Regions from separate parts of the Enterobacter asburiae genome, predicted to be linked through region 1. Evidence: predicted binding sites of a transcription regulator. Region 1 holds the regulator's gene; the other holds the start of a gene.
The links. Region 1 encodes Fur, which represses iron uptake genes when iron is present. Its sites were predicted from a motif close to ATAATAATGAGAACNACTATCAA; they were not measured.
Positions count from the first base shown of each region.

Region 2: the regulator Fur is predicted to act here: its motif matches at 2,275-2,297, upstream of ACJ69_RS01340 (TonB-dependent siderophore receptor).

Region 1 is NZ_CP011863.1:399,905-405,490, forward strand. Features, by position in the region: gene glnS (glutamine--tRNA ligase) at 1-802, shown strand, start outside; gene chiP (chitoporin ChiP) at 1,249-2,646, shown strand; gene chiQ (ChiQ/YbfN family lipoprotein) at 2,694-3,020, shown strand; gene fur (ferric iron uptake transcriptional regulator) at 3,111-3,557, opposite strand; gene fldA (flavodoxin FldA) at 3,849-4,379, opposite strand; gene ybfE (LexA regulated protein) at 4,535-4,822, opposite strand; gene ybfF (esterase) at 4,951-5,586, opposite strand, start outside.
Region 2 is NZ_CP011863.1:280,720-286,305, forward strand. Features, by position in the region: gene ACJ69_RS01340 (TonB-dependent siderophore receptor) at 1-2,206, opposite strand, end outside; gene fes (enterochelin esterase) at 2,353-3,549, shown strand; gene ACJ69_RS01350 (MbtH family protein) at 3,560-3,772, shown strand; partial or broken gene entF (enterobactin non-ribosomal peptide synthetase EntF) at 3,769-5,586, shown strand, end outside.

The DNA of each region.
Region 1 (5,586 bases):
GCGTATGCCGACCATCTCCGGTCTGCGTCGTCGTGGCTACACAGCCGCCTCTATTCGTGAGTTCTGCAAGCGCATCGGCGTGACCAAGCAGGACAACACCATCGAGATGGCCTCCCTTGAATCCTGCATTCGTGAAGATCTCAACGAAAACGCCCCGCGCGCGATGGCCGTTATCGACCCGGTGAAGCTGGTTATCGAAAACTATCCGCAGGGTGAAAGCGAGCTGGTCTCCATGCCTAACCATCCGAACAAACCGGAAATGGGTAGCCGTGACGTGCCGTTCAGCGGTGACATCTGGATTGACCGCGCTGACTTCCGCGAAGAAGCCAACAAGCAGTACAAGCGTCTGGTGCTGGGTAAAGAAGTGCGTCTGCGTAATGCCTACGTCATCAAAGCCGAACGCGTAGAGAAAGATGCGGAAGGGAATATCACCACCATTTTCTGTTCTTACGATGCAGAGACTCTGAGCAAAGATCCTGCTGACGGCCGTAAAGTGAAAGGCGTGATTCACTGGGTGAGCGCTTCCCACGCGCTGCCGGTAGAAATCCGTCTGTACGACCGTCTGTTCAGCGTGCCTAACCCAGGTGCTGCGGAAGATTTCCTGGCGACCATCAACCCGGAATCTCTGGTAATCAAGCAGGGTTATGCGGAGCCTTCTCTGAAAGCCGCTGAAGCGGGCAAAGCGTTCCAGTTTGAACGTGAAGGCTACTTCTGCCTGGACAGCCGTTACAGCACGGCGGAAAAACCGGTATTTAACCGTACCGTAGGCCTGCGTGATACCTGGACGAAGATCGGCGAATAATATTGCTGGTCTGGTCAATGAGAGACAAACGCCGCATTATGCGGCGTTTTTTTATTTAACGATCAGGGCATTAAGCCAGGGCTTAAAGAGGCGCCATGAAAATATCAGGTCAATGAGGTGCTACTTATTTTTTAAAAAAAAGTTTGTGTCATTACGAAAATCAAAAAGGTGATAAAAAAAGAAAGAGAACCCACGTCTAGCCACTGAAATACCTGATTATTCCCCGTCATTGCTCGCCTCTCTGCAAATGTTACAAATCACTACCAATTATGTGCACTTCGTCATAATCCTGACTTTTGTCCGCTAAAAAGCATTGATAATTCGTGTCGCGAAAAATAACCTAAAGACGGTAGTTAATTCGAGGGTATTTAAAACTACCCCTGACCATTTGGTCTTTTTTATTTACGCCGTTTCAGGCGTTTTAATTCGTCAAAGAGGAATAATCTATGCGTACGTTCAGTGGCAAACGTAGTGCGCTGGCGCTGGCTATTGCCGGTGTAACAGCAATGTCGGGCCTGGTGGTGACACCAGAGGCGAAAGCGGCAGGCTTCATCGACGATTCTACCCTCACGGGCGGTATTTATTACTGGCAGCGTGAACGTGACCGTAAAGACGTCACCGAAGACAAATACAAAACCAACCTTTCTCACTCCACCTGGAACGCCAACCTGGACTTCCAGTCAGGCTATGCCGCGGATATGTTCGGTCTGGATATTGCTGCGTTTACCGCGATTGAAATGGCGGAAAACGGCGACAGCGCGCACCCGAACGAAATTGCCTTCTCCTCCAGCAATAAAGCCTATAAAGAAGACTGGTCCGGGGATAAGAGCGGTATCAGCCTTTACAAAGCCGCTGCAAAATTTAAATACGGTCCGGTTTGGGCGCGCGGCGGTTATATTCAGCCAACTGGCCAGACTCTGTTAGCACCGCACTGGAGCTTTATGCCGGGTACCTATCAGGGTGCAGAAGCCGGGGCGAACTTTGACTACGGTGATGCGGGCGCGTTGAGCTTCTCCTATATGTGGACCAACGAGTACAAAGCGCCGTGGCACATCGAAATGGACAAGTTCTACCAGAACGATAAAAAAACCAAAGTCGATTACCTGCACTCGCTGGGCGCGAAGTACGACTTCAAAAACGATCTGGTGCTTGAAGCGGCATTCGGTCAGGCACAGGGCTATATCGATCAGTATTTTGCCAAGGCCAGCTATAAATTCGATGTCGTGGGTAGCCCGCTGAGCACCAGCTACCAGTTCTACGGTACGCGCGACAAGGTCAGCAACGGTGGCGTCAACGACATTTATGACGGCACCGCGTGGCTGCAGGCGTTAACCTTCGGCTACAAGGTTGGTCAGGTTGATTTGCGTCTGGAAGGCACATGGGTGAAGGCGGAAGGGCAGCAGGGCTACTTCCTGCAGCGTATGACCCCGACCTACGCCTCCTCCAACGGTCGTCTTGATATCTGGTGGGATAACCGTTCTGACTTCAACGCCGACGGCGAGAAAGCGGTCTTCTTCGGCGCAATGTATGATCTGAAAAACTGGAACCTGCCTGGCTGGGCAGTGGGCGCTTCTTACGCTTACGCCTGGGACGCAAAACCTGCCGATATGGCCACGCCGGATGCATACTACGATCCCAACTATCGCCTGAAAGAGTCTTCCTACAGCCTCGATGCTATCTATACCCTGCAGGATGGCCGCGCGAAAGGCACGATGTTCAAACTGCACTTCACCCAGTATGACAACCACTCTGATATCCCGAGCTATGCGGGCGGTTACGGCAACATCTTCCAGGATGAACGTGACGTGAAATTCATGGTTATCGCCCCATTCACCATCTTCTGATGAACGCACCGGCGGGCTGAGTCCCGCCGGTATGGAGACTGCACATGATGAAAAAAATCGTAATCGTCGCGCTGCTGGCATCAGGGCTGGTGGCGTGCGCTCAGACGCAGGCGCCGAAAGAGGACACCCGTCTGAAGGAGGCGTATAGCGCCTGCATTAACACTGCGGAAGGATCGCCGGAGAAGATTGAAGCCTGTCAGAGCGTGCTGAACGTGCTGAAGAAAGAGAAAGCGCACGAGCAGTTCGCGACCCAGGAGAACGTCCGCGTCATGGATTACCAGGCCTGTATCCAGGCGCGTAAAACCGGTAACGATCAGGAAGTGGCGAAGCGTTGCGATAAGATCTGGAACGAGATACGCAATAACAATAAATAAGTGCTTTACGCCCGGTAAGCGCTGCGCTTACCGGGCTTTTTTAGGCAAAAAAAAGCCAACCTTGCGGCTGGCTCAGAGTATGAATACTGATTATTTCGCGTCGTGCGCGTGGTCGTCTTCGCGGCAGTCGCCTTCAGCGCAGTGACCGTAAAGGTACAGGCTGTGGTTGGTCAGGCGGATGCCATGACGCGCCGCGATTTCACGCTGGCGTGATTCAATGGAATCATCGCTGAATTCAATGACCTTGCCGCAATCGAGGCAGATCAGGTGATCGTGGTGCTGCTGCTGGGTCAGTTCGAAAACAGATTTACCGCCTTCGAAATTATGACGGGTAACAATGCCCGCGTCATCAAACTGGTTCAGCACGCGATAGACGGTAGCCAGCCCAATCTCTTCACCCATGTCAATAAGACGTTTATAAAGGTCTTCCGCACTGACATGGTGATTGTCTGGACCCTGAAGCACTTCAAGGATTTTTAACCGAGGAAGCGTTACTTTCAGGCCAGCCTTCTTTAATGCGGTATTGTTGTCAGTCATGCGGAATCTGTCCTGTTGCTAAACGATTCACTTCTGTAGGAAGTGACAGAAAATGCACCCGGGATAATGCGTCTCATTATAGAACTGCCATGGCTAAATGAAAACTGCAAGTCTCAGGCAAAATATGCTTATAAAAATGGGGTATCACCAACAAACTTGCTCAATGGAAAACCACATTTTATCAGGGAGACATTGTACAGGTCTGGGCGAAAAAGTTAAAAGATTGTAGCGATTAATTTAATCGGTTTGACCTGGAGCACGGGCGCAGCCGCCGCTGCGCCGTGATAAAAATCAGGCGTTCAGAATATCGTCCAGGTGCAGTTCCTCACGGATCTGCTTAACCCATTTCTCTACGCGCTCTGCAGTCAGCTCTGGCTGACGGTCTTCGTCGATGGCCAGACCCACGAAATGATTGTCATCGGCCAGGCCTTTAGACGCTTCAAAGTGGTAACCGGCGGTCGGCCAGTGGCCTACGATAACCGCGCCATTCGGCTCAATGATATCGCGGATGGTGCCCAGCGCGTCACAGAAGTATTCAGCGTAGTCTTCCTGATCGCCACAGCCAAACAGGGCGACCAGCTTACCGTTGAAGTCCACTTCTTCCAGCGTCGGGAAGAAATCATCCCAGTCGCACTGGGCTTCACCGTAGTACCAGGTTGGGATACCCAGCAGCAGAATGTCATAGCCTTCCAGATCTTCTTTGCTGCTCTTGGCGATGTCATGCACATCAGCAACGTCTTTACCGAGCTGTTTTTGAATGTTTTTTGCGATATTTTCGGTATTGCCGGTATCACTGCCAAAGAAAATGCCGATGATTGCCATGAGTAAAATAACCTCTTGAAACTTAATAGTATGGTGGCGCAATTCGGCCACGGATAAGGGCAATAATAGCAGAACTGGCAACCCTGCGGAAACAGCTATCGCGCAGGACTGCACTCTGTGCTACATGAAAAGGGCGATAAAGGGGATTTTCAGACTTATGCCTGGCTGCGTAACGTCTCAAGCTGGGCGATCAACATCTCTTCAATGAGCTCGCTGCGGCTGATATTTCGCGCGTCAGCCAGCTCGTTCAGCGCATCGACGGCGTCGGCGTTAAGCTTCAGTTCGACACGCTTAAGCCCACGATTTTTATCGCGTTTAAGCTGGTTGCGTTTATTGATACGCAGCTGTTCATCACGCGAAAGCGGATTCGTCTTGGGTCGTCCCGGGCGACGCTCATTCGCGAACAGATCTAGTGTCGTACGGTCCGTTTGTTCTTTGGCCATGATTCTGAGACTTCGGGGGAAACACGCCGCCCTGCTAATGCCCGGGCGATAAGCGCGCCATCATACATCACCAAAAACGGCACGCCAACGACTGGAAGCCCGCAGCCTTCCAGTCGCTTTCTTTTTAATCAATTTGCAGTATCAGCGAGATAGCGGCGAATGGCGCGCAGCACAGCGTCCGGTTTTTCCGCATGCACCCAGTGCCCGGCACCGGCAATCACGTGGGCGCGAGCCTGCGGGAATTGGGTCAGCAGCGTGTCGCGGTACGCGTCGGTAACGTAAGGCGAGTTGCCGCCGCGAATAAAGAGGGTAGGGTGTGGCCAGGCCGGGACGGTTTCCCAGCCGACGATGTTGTTGTACTGCTCCCAGAGCACCGGCACGTTAAAACGCCATTGCCCGTCAACAAACGACTTCAGCAGGAACTGGACGACGCCTTCTTCATTAAGATGCTCACGCATGACGGCAGCCGCCTGTTGGCGCGTCGCGACACCCGCTTCTGTGACCGCATTAATGGCGGCAAAAATCTCGTCGTGACGACGGACGTCGTAATCCACGGGCGCGACGTCAATCACCACCAGGCCGCTAATACGCTCCGGGGCCAGTGCCGTCAGGGCCATCACCGCTTTTCCACCCATTGAATGCCCGATGAGGGTCACCTTTTGCAGATCGTGGGCATCCAGCGTATCCAGCAGATCCTGCGCCATCGCCGCGTAGGTCATCTCGTCGGAACGCCCGGAAAGACCGTGATTGCGCATATCGACCTG
Region 2 (5,586 bases), 120 kb from region 1:
GACCCGGTTCATTATACGTATACGCACCCGCACCGTACATATACGCACCTGTGGTTGCATTTCCGGTCGTCTGGGCATTACCCGCGCGCCACTGGCGCTTGTCGAAGACGTTGTCCACGCCGCCGGTCAGGCTGACGTTTTTGGTCATGTCCCACGTCGCGCTCAGGCCAACGATGCTGTACGGGCTGACTTCGTCTTTCTCAGACCCGGTCACAGGCTGACCTTTGTAGTTGTACTTCTTCGGCTGCTGCTTGCCGTACCAGGTAAAGGTCGACTGGAGCGACACGTCCTGATGAACCTGCCAGCTCAGGGTTGAGTTCAGCGTGTACTCCGGAATGATCGACAGACGGTCGCCGGTCTCCTTGTTCTTGCTCTGCAGCATGTAGGTGATGTTGTTGGTCCAGTTGATCGTGTCGCTGACCGGCACGTTCAGGGAGCCTTCCAGCCCTTCGACCACCGCCTTCGGCACGTTTTCCCACTGGTAAATATCGGTAGTGACTTTACCGGTGGACGTCTGGCCAATCGGCGCGTAGCCCGCTTCGATCTTGTTGCGATAGTCGTTGCGGAACCAGGTCACGCCCGCCAGCCAGCCGTCGCGTTTCCACTCCAGACCAATCTCTTTGTTGATGCTGGTTTCCGCTTTCAGGTCGTCGTTGCCCATCATGTAGCAGCCCACGCCGTCGGAGCTGGCGTAGCAGCCCTGGCCTTTGCTGTAGAGCAGGTAGTTCGGGTTGGTCTGGTACAGGCTCGGCGCTTTGTAGGCGCGCGCGATCCCCATCTTCAGCGTAAAGTCATCGCCCAGACCCTGCGACAGGTTGAGCGACGGGCTCCAGTTGTTGCCGACGATGGTGTGATGGTCGAAGCGCAGCGCCGGGGTAAGCATGGTGCTGTCGGTCAGCTCCATGTTGTTTTCCGCGAACAGGGAGAAAATCTCCGCCGAGGTGTACGGGCTTCGATCGTCGCTCATGCCCGGAATGGTGCCGCCCTGCTGGGTTTGCGTAAAGGAGGTCGAGTCCTTCATGCGCTGCTGGTTCCACTCGGTTCCCAGGGTCAGGTTCTGGTTGACGAGGAAATCAATCGGCAGGTTGATTTCACTGTGCAGCATTACGTCGGCCAGGTCGGTGTCGGTGAATTTATTGCTATTGAACAGGCCTTCCAGCCCGCCCGCCAGCCCTTCGCCCAGGCGGGAGTTGCGGGTGTGTTCGTACTGCGCCCAGCTGCTGGTGGTGATGCCGTTATCCCAGCCGCCGTTCCAGGTCACCGCGAAATTCTGACGATAAATACGGTTAGTTTCTTTACCGTAGTTTTTCTTCACCAGCGCGTTGTCGTTATTGGTGTTCTGCGTGTCGCCCGCGTAGAGGTTGTTCTGGCGGCTGTAGCCCGCTTCGAACTCCAGGGACTGCATGGGCGCGAAGTCCCAGCGCACCACGCCGTTGATGTCTTTGTTTTCCACGCCCTCGCGGCCAGCCGGCAGGGTGTTGGCGTAGGCACCGGTACGATCGGACTGGTGACCCTGGTTGATGTCCCACGCGTCGGCCTGGGTTTTATCGAGGTTACCGAACATGCGGAAGCTGAAGTCGCCGCCCAGTGGGCCGCTCAGGCTGAAGTTGGTGCGTTTGGTGGAACCTTCATCTTTATGTTCAGGCGCGTTCAGGTAGGTGTTCCAGGAGCCGTGCCACTGGTCGTCGAATTTTTTGGTGATGATGTTCACCACGCCGCCTGCCGCACCGTTGCCGTAGCGCGCGGCGGCCGGACCGCGGATCACTTCGATGCGCTCGATCATCTCCGGCGGCACCCAGCCGGTATCGCCGCGGGTGTCGCGCTCGCCGCGCCAGCCCAGACGAATAGAGTTGCGGCTGGTGACCGGCTTGCCGTCGATCAGGATCAGGGTGTTTTCCGGCCCCATGCCGCGAATGTCAATCTGACGGTTGTTCCCGCGCTGGCCGCTGGTGGAGTTTCCGGTCAGGTTAACGCCCGGCATGGTGCGGATGATTTCCGCCACGTCGCGCGCGGGCGGATTTTTGCGGATCTCGTCGGCGGTGATGGTCGATACGCCCGGCGCCTGTAAATTCTGCTCGGCGGCGGTGATCACCATCGTATCTTCGTGCTGCGCAGAGTCGGTTTTGTCGTCTGCCACAGCGGGCAGCGCGACACCATAAATCCCTAAATTGACCAGCAAGGCCAGAGAGTGAATCTTCTTATTCATTGTACGTCCCGCTTTTATGGTTATTTAATGAGCGCGCTTCCCACAGCGCGGGCATTACGCTATTGCAAATGCAAATAGTTATCAATAATATTATCAATAAAATTTGTCCTGAAACAAAAAAGTCTGTTAAACATGGGGTTATAAGGGTGACGACGTTAACAACCGGAAGTGAAGCGTGGTGGCAGTCGAAAAACGGACCTGAATGGGAACGTCTGAAGGAGAACTGTCGCGTCACCTTCTGGTGGCGTGATCCGGCAGGCACGCAGAAAACCTCATCGGTCAAACGCGTCTGGCTCTACGTTACCGGCGTGACCGATCACCATCAAAATGCCCGCCCGCAGTCCCTCGAACGCATCCCGGATACCGATGTCTGGCAGTGGCAGGGCGAGTTCAGCCCCGAGTGGCGCGGGAGCTACTGTTTTATCCCTTCTGTAAATGAAAACGATTTTGCCGATACCGTGTTTGAAGGCGAGCTGCCGGACCGTCTGGCGCTGCGCGAAGGCTGGCGCAAGCTGCTGCCGCACGCGGTTTCCGACCCGCTGAATCCGCAGAGCTGGCGCGGCGGGCGTGGTCATGCCGTCTCGGCGCTTGAGATGCCGGACGCGCCCGTTCAGCCCGGCTGGGATCGTCCCGATACGCCGTATCAGCCGCCGGTCTGCATTGAGTGGAACAGCGAGCGTCTGAACAACCGTCGGCGCGTGTGGATTTTTACCTCCGGGGATGACGGCCCCGAGCGCCCGCTGGCGGTGCTGCTCGACGGGCAGTTCTGGGCCGAAAGCATGCCCGTCTGGCCTGCGCTGGCGTCGCTCACCACCGAGTGCAAACTGCCCTCTGCGGTCTATGTATTGATCGATGCGATCGACATGGAACATCGCAGCCGCGAATTGCCCTGTAATCCCGATTTCTGGCTGGCGGTACAGGAAGAACTTCTCCCTCTTGTAAAACATCTCGCGCCCTTCAGCGACCGCGCCGATCGTACCGTGGTGGCGGGCCAGAGCTTTGGCGGCCTCTCTTCGCTTTATGCTGGCCTCAACTGGCCGCAGCGGTTTGGCTGCGTGCTGAGCCAGTCCGGCTCGTACTGGTGGCCGCACCGCGGTGGGCAGCAGGAAGGGCGCCTCATCGAACAGCTCAGAGCCGGTGAGCTGGCCGCGAGCGGGCTGCGTATCGTCCTTGAGGCCGGGCGCAACGAGCCGCTGATTTTCAATGCCAATCAGGCGATTTATGCCGAACTACACGCGCAGCAGGTTACCTGGCGTCAGGTTGACGGCGGACACGATGCGCTTTGCTGGCGCGGTGGGCTGACGCAGGGGCTGATGACCCTCTGGCAGCCGTTCATTCAATAACGGAGTCTGTATGGAATTCAGCAATCCTTTCGATAATCCGCAGGGACAGTTCGCCATTTTGCAAAACGACCAGGGGCAGTACAGCCTGTGGCCGCAGCAGTGCGAACTGCCGGCGGGGTGGCGCGTAGTGTGCGAAGCGCAGTCTCAGGAGGCGTGCCAGCAGTGGCTGGCCGGGCACTGGCGCACGCTTGAACCGTCCCATTTTGCGGAGGGGAGCGCATGAACCGTCTTCCTCTCGTCGCCGCCCAGCCGGGTATCTGGATGGCGGAACAGCTTTCTTCCCTGCCAAACGCCTGGAGCGTGGCGCACTACACCGAACTGAAAGGCGATATCGACGCGCCGCTGCTGGCAAAAGCCATCGCTGAGGGCATGACGCAGGCCGATACCCTGCGGATGCGTTTTGCCGAGGAGAACGGCGAGGTGTGGCAGTGGGTGGATGACACCTACGTTCTGCCGGAACCGTCCATCGTTCGCGTTACCTCTCACGACGCCGCCGTGGCGCTGATGGAGGCCGATCTCAACCAAAACCTGCGCGTCGACAGCGGTCAGCCGCTGGCGTTTCACCAGCTGATTCAGGTGGGAGAAAGCCACTGGTACTGGTATCAGCGCTATCACCATCTGGTGGTGGATGGCTTCAGCTTCCCGGCTATAACCCGCCAGATCGCCGCGATTTACGCCGCGTGGAAAAAGGGTGAACCGACGCCCGCATTCCCGTTTACGCCGTTTGCCGAGGTGGTGGACGAGTATCAGCGTTATCGCGACAGCGAGGCGTACGCACGCGACGGTGCGTTCTGGGCGGAGCAGCGCAGGCAGCTTCCTTCTCCGGTCTCGCTCTCTTCCGCGCCGCTGCCGGGACGCGCCGCTACTACCGATATCCTTCGCCTGAAAATTGCCGCCGACGGCCGTGCCTTCAGCCAGCTTGCACAGGCGGCAGGGCAGGCGCAGCGCACCGATCTGGCGCTTGCGCTGGTGGCGCTGTGGCTGGGCCGCCTCACCGGACGGCTGGACTACGCCGCCGGGTTTATCTTTATGCGCCGCATGGGCTCCGCCGCGCTGACCGCGACCGGGCCGGTGCTCAACGTCCTGCCGCTGGGGGTGAATATCAACCCGCAGGAGAGCCTGCCGGAGCTGGCGCTGCGCCTGGCCAATCAGCTGAAAAAAATGCGCCGCCATCAGCGCTACGACGCCGAGCAGATCGTGCGCGACAGCGGGCGTGCCGCAGGCGATGAAGCCCTGTTTGGCCCGGTGCTGAACGTCAAGGTGTTCGACTATCAGCTGGATATCGACGGCGTGGAGGCCATCACCCACACGCTGGCAACCGGCCCGGTGAACGACCTTGAGCTGGCGCTGTTCCCGGACGAGCAGGGCGGGCTGAGCATTGAGATCCTCGCCAATAAACAGCGTTACGACGAAGCGACGCTTTCCCGTCACGTCGCGCGTCTGAACGCGATGCTGATGCAGTTTGCGGCTAACCCGGACCTGCGCTGTGGCGACGTGGAAACCGTTTCAGAGCAGGAATATCAGCAGCTGGCGCGCATCAACGATACCGGGCTGGCGCTGCCGTCCACCACGCTGGCGGATCTGGTGGCGGAGCAGGCGAGCAAAACGCCGGACGCCCCCGCGCTGGCAGATGCAAACGTCGAATTGAACTATCGGCAGATGCGCGAGCAGGTGGTCGCGCTGGCAAACCTGCTGCGCGAGCGCGGCGTGGAGCCGGGCGACAGCGTGGCGGTGGCACTCCCGCGCTCGGTGTTCCTGACGCTGGCGCTGCACGGCATCGTCGAGGCCGGTGCCGCGTGGCTGCCGCTGGATACCGGCTACCCGGACGACCGCCTGCGGATGATGCTCGAAGACGCGAAGCCGTCCCTGCTCATTACCACCGACGAGCAGCTCCCGCGCTTTAGCGATCTGTCGATTACGGCGTTTAGTTACAACACACTTTTACCGGCTGCGGGTACTGAACCGCTGCGGCTGGCGACGCCGGAGCAGACGGCGTACATCATCTTTACCTCCGGTTCGACGGGCCGCCCGAAAGGG